DNA from 2 places in the Thermoanaerobacterium thermosaccharolyticum DSM 571 genome. Region 2 is predicted to be linked to the other one. Evidence: riboswitches for the same ligand, from Rfam matches in the RefSeq annotation. Region 2 holds a riboswitch; the other holds the start of a gene.

Region 1 (4,323 bases), 680 kb from region 2:
ATATAAGGCAAATTTGTTAAATGGAGAAAAAGGTATTGCTCTTGAAGCAGAGGTATATGTTGATAAATGCGATATTGAAAAAGTGAGAGGTGAAGTTGTAGTAGATTTTAACGCAATAAAATACGGCTATGGCTGGGTATTTCCCAAAAAAGATAGATTGTCTATCGGCGTTGGAACTTTTTTAAGTAAAACATCAAAAATAAAGGAAAATCTTTCTAATATGATTGACGAAAATGTAGTTGGCAATGTAGAAGAATGCAAAATATACGGGCATCAACTGTCATTTCCGAATGGAAAAGATGGGACTTATAACAATGATAAAGTTATCTTAATTGGAGATGCTACAAGGCTTGCTGATCCATTTACAGGTGAAGGTATATATAATGCGATACTTACAGCAAACATATCATTTGACGTTATAGAAAAATATTTTAATGGTAAATGTGAACTTAGTGAATATACAGAACGATTAAGAAGAGAGGTTGTATCAGACATTAAATGGGCCCATAGATTATCGCTATTTACATACAACAATATGGGATTTATAGAAAAGTCGGTAAAATATTTTTCTAATGTTCTGTCGTATTTTATAGACATCATGATGGGGGATAATAACTATATAAACTATAAATTAAAAGTTCCATTGTATGCATTGCATATTAAAAATTCTAAAACAAAGATAAAAGTAAAAAATGATGTAGCTCATATATAGTTGACATCAAGATGTAATTAAATTAAACTATGTATAGGTAGTACCCCTAATGAGTATATGAAAGGAGAGTTTAAATATGAGTTTATTTGGTCCAAAAGGCGAGACTACAACGATTGATGTGAAAGGTATGTCATGCAATCATTGCAAAATGACTGTAGAGAAAGCTTTAAAAGCGCTTGATGGAGTATCAAAGGCGACAGTAGACCTAGATAAAGCCAATGTCACTGTAACATACGATCCCAAGAAAGTTACGATAGATGAAATGAAAAAGGCAATTATTGATGCAGGATATGAAGCATAGAAATTATCCTAGCAATAGTTTTTATATTTTCATTAGATTTGTTAACCGCTATTGCGGTTATTTTTTTATATTTAATGTATAATAAAATTGATAAAATCTTATTTACAAAAATTATTTATTGCTATATAATAAATACATAAAATCCAATCGGAATACTGAATATTAAAAGGAGAGGATAAAATGTCGAAAATAGCAAAAAGTCTTACAGATTTAATAGGCAATACACCACTGCTGGAGTTATCTAATTACAACCAAGAAAACAATCTTAAAGCAAGATTAATTGCAAAATTGGAGTATTTTAACCCATTAAGCAGTGTAAAAGACAGAATTGGATATGCAATGATTAAAGATGCAGAGGAAAAAGGATTAATAAATAAAGACACTGTCATAATTGAACCGACAAGTGGCAATACTGGTATCGCGTTGGCTTTTGTTTCTGCGGCGAAGAAGTATAAGTTGATTTTGACTATGCCTGAGACTATGAGCGTGGAAAGAAGAAATTTGCTTAAAGCACTTGGTGCCGAAATAGTATTGACACCAGGTCCGGAAGGCATGTCTGGAGCTGTAAGAAAAGCTGAAGAATTGGCAAAGGAATACGGAAACGCATTTATACCGCAACAGTTTAAAAATCCTGTAAACCCTGAGATACACAGAAAGACGACTGCGGAAGAGATATGGAGAGATACGGATGGAAATGTAGATATATTTGTCGCAGGCGTTGGCACAGGAGGAACAATAACAGGTGTCGGTGAAGTGTTGAAAGCGAGGAAGCCTGATGTAAAGATCGTTGCGGTAGAGCCTGCAGATTCGCCAGTATTGTCTGGTGGAAAACCTGGTCCCCACAAGATACAAGGAATAGGTGCAGGATTCGTTCCTGACGTATTTAATAAAGACATAATTGATGAGATATATCAAGTAAGAAATAATGAAGCATTTGAAACATCGAGAGCATTAGCAAAAGCTGAAGGCTTATTAGTTGGCATATCATCTGGTGCGGCTGCATTTGCAGCGACTCAGATTGCAAAGAGACCAGAAAACAAAGACAAGACAATAGTTGTATTGCTGCCTGATACAGGCGAAAGATACCTGTCAACAACATTGTATCAGGATTAATAAAAGGTTGTTAGAGTGCATAAAAATGCTCTTCCATATTAATGGATAAAATGATATAATATATATGACAATAAAAAAGAGGATGAAGCTCCCTCATTTAAACTGCTGAAAAGCTGATGGCTTCTACTAGTAGAGTAGATAGCTATCGGCTTTTTAATTTTTTAGATAAAATATTCTTTTAAATATCGCTCTAATTTTCTTAGGAGGTGCAGATGAAATGGCGTTTAAAAGTATTCTGTTTCTAAATACTAATGATTTGTTAAGTAATGAAGTACCTTGCGAAATGGAATTTTTTACGGATTTAAATATTGATCAAATAATAGATGCTGTAACATTTGGCAGAAGCGAATATAACCTTAAACCGTTTTTCTACAAATTGTCTAATGACATTGATACAATAAAATATCGTCAAGAAATAATGAAAGATCTAGAAAACAAAAAACTTTTTGAGTGCATAAAATCTTTTTCTGAAAAATTTCAACTTATGCGGCAACATCTGAAACAGATAGATAAGCTTTACTACAAATATCAAAAGGAAAGATGGTTTTTAGATGCAGTTTTAATATATTGTGATGCTGTAGCTTGTCTTGGCAACGATTTGACACAGATTAATTTAAAATCTACAGGTTTTATCGCCTTTAGAGAGTATATTTTAGACTATGTTAAAAGCGAAACATTCATTTCATTAAACAATGCTACGAAAAAGCTTAATGAAGATTTGTCATCGGTAAAGTACAGTATTCTTATAAGGGGAAACAGTATAAAAGTAGGTAAATACGAATCAGAGATAAATTACAGCGACATCGTAGAAGAAACTTTTAAAAAATTTAAAGAAGGAGAGACAAAAGATTACAGGAAGAAGTTTTCGGACTATGCCGATATGAATCATGTTGAGGCAAAAATTTTAGATATAGTAGCTCAATTATATAAAGAAATATTTATCGAACTTGACGATTACTGCGCTAAAAATAGCAGTTATGTTGATGAAAAAATTGGTACATTTGAACGGGAGATACAATTTTATATGTCTTACTTAGAATTTATTTCAAAGTTTAAAGAAATAGGATTGGAGTTTTGTTATCCACACTTTGTAAGCGAATCAAAAGAAGTTTTTGATTATGGATGCTTTGATTTGGCATTGGCAAATAAACTTATTTCTAATAAATCGACGATTGTTACTAATGATTTTTATTTAAGTGGTAATGAGCGAATCTTCGTTGTATCTGGACCTAATCAAGGAGGAAAGACTACATTTGCCAGGACATTTGGGCAAGTTCATTATCTTGCAAGCATTGGATGTCCAGTTCCAGGATATAAAGCACAGTTATTCTTATTTGACAATATTTTTACACACTTTGAAAGAGAGGAAAATGTAAATGAACTTCATGGCAAGTTAGAAGACGAATTGATTAGAATTTATGATATTCTCTCAAAAGCTACGCCTTACAGCATTGCTATATTGAATGAAATATTTACTTCTACTACATTAAAAGATGCCATTTTTCTCAGCAAAAAGATAATGGATAGAATTATAGATCTAGATTTGCTTTGTGTTTGGGTTACATTTATAGATGAATTATCCACTTATAGTGAAAAGACTGTAAGTGTAGTTAGTACGGTCGTACCGGACAATCCATCGCTTAGAACTTATAAGGTTGTAAGAAAACCGGCTGACGGATTATCTTATGCTATTACAATTGCGGAAAAATACAGACTTACGTACGACTATATAAAGGAGCGTGTAAAATTATGAAGACATTTCTATTGTACAAAAATCGTGTTTTTGATATGAAACAGGAATTGCCTTGGAATGAACAGATGCTGATACAGGATTTGGGTTTGAAGGCGGTTTTTGATGCTATGGCACAAGGCGATGAATTTTTGTATGATGTGGCTTACAAAGTCATTCTAACAAGTTTAAATGATGTAAATGAGATAATTTATCGTCAAGACATTTTAAGAGATTGCCTTAAAAATCCTTCTGTCGTCAGGACCATTTATGGTATTGCGGTTGAAACATTAGAAAATGAGAAGAAAAATTTTTGGAGCATCTTTAGTAGCTATCCGTCTTCAATTTTGCACAGCTCAATTGAACTTATGTATATGTATGTGGATATGCTTATAAAATTGAGAAAAATTGCGGAAGAAAATATCGATAACTTTGAATCAGATGGTTTTAAATCATTATTTTCAATGC
Region 2 (4,323 bases):
CCTATCTTCTGTCAGAGCTTGGTACATATCGCATACCGCCATAAGCCTTGAAATTTCATCAAGGTCTTCTCCAGTAAGTCCTTCAGGATATCCAGAACCATCTAATTTTTCATGATGATTTGCAGCCCACTCTGCTATATCATCAATGCCACCTATTTCCATTAATATTTTCTTAGTATAATATGTATGGGATTTTATTATCATAAATTCTTCTTCGGTTAATTTATCTGGTTTATCTAGTATTTCATTTGGGATAGCCAACTTCCCTAAGTCATGCAAAAGTCCAGCAATTCTTACCTTTTTTGCCGTCATCTCGTCATACCCCGATATCAAAGCTGCTTTATATGCAACTTCTGATATGCCTTTTGAATGCTTGTAAGTAAAGTGGCTTTTGTTATCAATTATATTCGAAAATACCCGTGCAATTTTGCTTAGATCATCTATGTCAACTATCATTGTTTCATTAGATATATAAGGTCTTAAAACATCAAACGTGTCATAATGTTCATAGTCGAGCCAGAACTTTTCCTGTTTCATTAGATCTTTTAATGCGTTTACAATTATTGGGTTGAACGATTTCCCTGATTCATCATTTAACCATTTTTCTATATGTTTTCTTGTCTCGTATTCATTCATTTTCACAGACACTGTATTGTATTTCACATCAAACTGATCTGCCAAATATATTATCTGAGCTTCAAATGGTATAGAATCTCCATTAATATGAAAATATCCGCTTCCATCCCAGTTTTCATGATGATACTTTATGATCTCACAAAATTCATGTCCTCTCGGCATATCTTTTACCATATCGCTTCCTCGCAATGAATGCATCCATGTGTTATTTGAAATAAAATCTTCATATACGTCGCTTTTGCCTATGTCATGAAGAAAAGCAGAATAAAATATTTTATACTCTTCATCTCTTTTTACATTTAAATTTCTTGTCAATCTTATGGCAACATATGCAACTTTGCGAGCATGCCCAAAATTTCTTCTCTCAAGGATGTCAAGTGATAGCGATAGCGCTGACAGTAATTTAAAATAATCTAATAACAAAAGAACCCTCCCTTCTCGTATCATCAATATTATAATACAATATTTAAAATAGATTTCCAATATAATATCCTAAATAAGCTCCGATAAGACCAACAATGACGGTGGAAGCAGAGTACAAAAAAGCGTGTACATAGTGCTTTTGGCGAAGAAGGTATATTGTTTCATGTGAAAAGGTAGAATAAGTGGTAAATGCTCCTATAAATCCTGTCATAATAAACAATCTAACATCATTATCAAAAAAATGTACAATCTTAGGGTTTGACAAAACATTCAAGAGAAATGCACCTAATACATTGATTACAAATGTTTCAATAGGCACAATAAATTCTCTGTTTTCCTTAATATGCCTAGATATCTCATACCTTAAAATTGCACCGAAAACTCCTCCAAGACCTACTAACAAAATATTTGACATCAATTTTCTTCACGTCCTTGTAATATTTTTGCTGTTTTATCTCCCAATTCAAACCCTATAAATGACATGATAAATCCAACCAATATCGACAGCAATACATATATCAAAGCTACTGCAATTCTTCCATTTCTTAATAAATCCATGGTTTCTTTAGTGAATGTTGAAAATGTAGTAAAGGCACCGATGAACCCAGTCGTAATTGCCAATCTAATATTAAAATTAACCTTAAATTCTTCAAGTGTCAAATTCGATATATAGCTTAATAAAAATGATCCAAAAATATTTATAAAGAAAGTCTCAATCGGAAATACAGTATGCAATATACTTTGATAATAGCTCGAAACTATATATCTCAAAATCGCACCGAAAAAACCGCCAATTCCTATATAGATGTATTCCATGAAAATTGCCCTCCATTTTCATAAGATAGTAATAAATAAGCTCCTATTGAGTTAGTATACCCAATAGGAGCCATCAGCTTCGACGCATTTAAAGGTGAGCTCCATCACCTTACAACAACAATTATATCACAGATTTGTTTTCAAAGTAAATATTTCATAATGATATACATTATATTTTGCCTAATTTTTTATATAACTTCACTTTCTATTGTATTAACATGTCTAATATCCTCTTCATTTCCGTTATACAACACCTTGAAGAGACTTTCTATTATACACATTTTTTTGTTTTCTAAACTTTCTATAAACCTGTTTATATCATTATCAAAAAGCTTGAAAACTGCTGCATAAGTACTGCCATCATAAACAGACTCATTAAATGAAGCACCATTATCAGTAAAAATTTTTAAAATATTTTTTATATTGCACTTGTAAGATGGTTTAAATCTTATATAAAATACATCTGTAAAACTACCGTTAAAAGCTGAAATATGTTTTGCCGTATGATTTGCTTTAATGCCGTAATTCAATAGTATATCAATTAAATCTGCAACAACTGAATCCCCTGTAGGCATTTGTCCTGCACCTTTTCCAATAAAAATAAATTCTTTAAAATGATCTCCTCTCAGTATAACAGCATTGTTTACATTACCAACACTTGCTAAAATATTGTTAGCTTCTATTAGTATAGGCTCTACACTCGCATAGACATTTCCCTTCTCGTATTTAGCCCATGCAAATGGTTTAATTTTATATCCCCATTTTCCAGCATAATATATATATCGTCATACTTTATTTCATTTATACCATATCTCATTATTGAATTAACAGAAACATCAACATCAAATGCTTTTTTTATGAGAATCACAAGCTTATACAGAGCATCGAATCCTTTTATATCGTAATCCGGATTGCTTTTCCGCATACCCTCGCTTTTGAGCGGCTGCAAGTGCCTCATCATATTTCATTCCCTTTTCTATTATCTGTGTCAATATGTAGTTTGTCGTACCGTTTATTATTCCTCCAACAAAATTTATTTCATCGGTTATTTTGAGTCTTTCAATCTGATGTATAACAGGTATTGCTCCAGCAACACTTGCCTCAAATTTTAAAAATACGCCGTTTTCCTCTGCCATTTTTCTTAGCTCGTCTCCATATTTTGCTATTAATTCTTTGTTTGCAGTAATAACATGCTTCTTAGAAATTAACGCCTTTTTCACGTAATCGTAAGCAGGATCAATTCCTCCCATTACTTCAATTATTGCACTTATTTCGCTATCACACAAGATTTCGTTAGCATCAGTTGTTAGTATTTCATCTATACCATTAACATTTCTCGGTTTATCAGGATGCTTCACAAGTATTTTTTTTATTTCAGGATAAAATCCCGTTTTTTGTTTTATATGCTGTTTTCTTGATGTAACTATTTTATAGACTCCGCTCCCTACTGTTCCAAACCCCAACAAACCAATCTTAAATTCCATGTGACATACCTCCTAAAAATTTTTGGCCCTCTTCAATGAGAAGAGGGCCAAAATACGCCGCTCCTCTCATCTCTCAGGTTTTTTCCTGCAGGATTTGGCACCAAACGCATATAAATGCCGGTTGCCGGGTTTCATCGGGCCAGTCCCTCCACCACTCTTGATAAGAGGCTTTCAATATTCTCTTTTAAATTTATTAATGAATATATTATCACTTTATACTATTATAGTCAAGCATTCTTTTAATTCTGGTACTTTGTATTTTAAAATTCTCCTTGTAAGTTGATTAAAAAAGCGTTCAGCAATATTCCTTAATTATTATTTCCTTGATTCTGAACAAAAAATCATGGCTTGAAGGAGCCTTTTCTTTCCCTCTGACCATGATTCTATGATACAACTTTATTTTCTTTGACACAACTTTTTTTACTTTGATACGAATTTATTTTTGTTTAACAATAATTACAAGAAATTTACATTTCCCTTCTACCTTCCAATGCCCTCGATAAAGTAACAGAATCAGTATATTCGAGGTCACCACCAACAGGTACACCATGTGCTATCCTCGTCACTTTTATGCCAAAAGGTTTTATAAGTTTTGCAATGTACATAGCAGTCGCTTCGCCTTCTATATCGGGATTTGTCGCTAATATAATCTCCTTTATGTCGTTATTATTAATCCTTTCTAGCAATTCTTTTATCTTTATATCTTCTGGTCCTATACCGTCCATGGGTGATATTACACCATGCAGCACATGGTATAAACCACGATACTCCCTTGTTTTCTCCATAGCTACTACATCTTTCGGATCAGATACCACACAAATAGTAGATGAATCTCTGGTTTCATCGCTACAGATATTGCATAAATCGCTATCAGTGAAATTATAACACTTGTTGCAGTATTTCAAATTGTTTTTTGCCTCCAATATAGCATTAGATAAATTAATAACGTCATCTTTCGGCATAT

Evidence for each region. A riboswitch is a leader RNA that binds a small molecule or an ion and turns the genes downstream of it on or off. The one in region 2 is predicted to bind fluoride.
Region 1: linked by a shared signal. The riboswitch ahead of TTHE_RS03610 (MutS-related protein) and the one ahead of crcB (fluoride efflux transporter CrcB) in region 2 are both predicted to bind fluoride.

What each region holds. Positions count from the first base shown of each region.
Region 1 covers NC_014410.1:734,540-738,862, forward strand. Annotated here, with positions in the region: gene TTHE_RS03595 (NAD(P)/FAD-dependent oxidoreductase) at 1-712, shown strand, start outside; gene copZ (copper chaperone CopZ) at 789-1,013, shown strand; gene cysK (cysteine synthase A) at 1,194-2,126, shown strand; fluoride riboswitch at 2,196-2,259, shown strand; gene TTHE_RS03610 (MutS-related protein) at 2,344-3,879, shown strand; gene TTHE_RS03615 (MutS-related protein) at 3,876-4,323, shown strand, end outside.
Region 2 covers NC_014410.1:55,786-60,108, reverse strand. Annotated here, with positions in the region: gene TTHE_RS00295 (HD-GYP domain-containing protein) at 1-1,059, opposite strand, end outside; gene crcB (fluoride efflux transporter CrcB) at 1,103-1,474, opposite strand; gene crcB (fluoride efflux transporter CrcB) at 1,474-1,875, opposite strand; fluoride riboswitch at 1,933-1,993, opposite strand; gene TTHE_RS14475 (hypothetical protein) at 2,064-2,450, opposite strand; partial or broken gene TTHE_RS14755 (homoserine dehydrogenase) at 2,475-2,624, opposite strand; gene TTHE_RS14470 (hypothetical protein) at 2,570-2,800, opposite strand; gene TTHE_RS14465 (homoserine dehydrogenase) at 2,748-3,359, opposite strand; SAM riboswitch class I at 3,423-3,526, opposite strand; gene recR (recombination mediator RecR) at 3,827-4,323, opposite strand, start outside.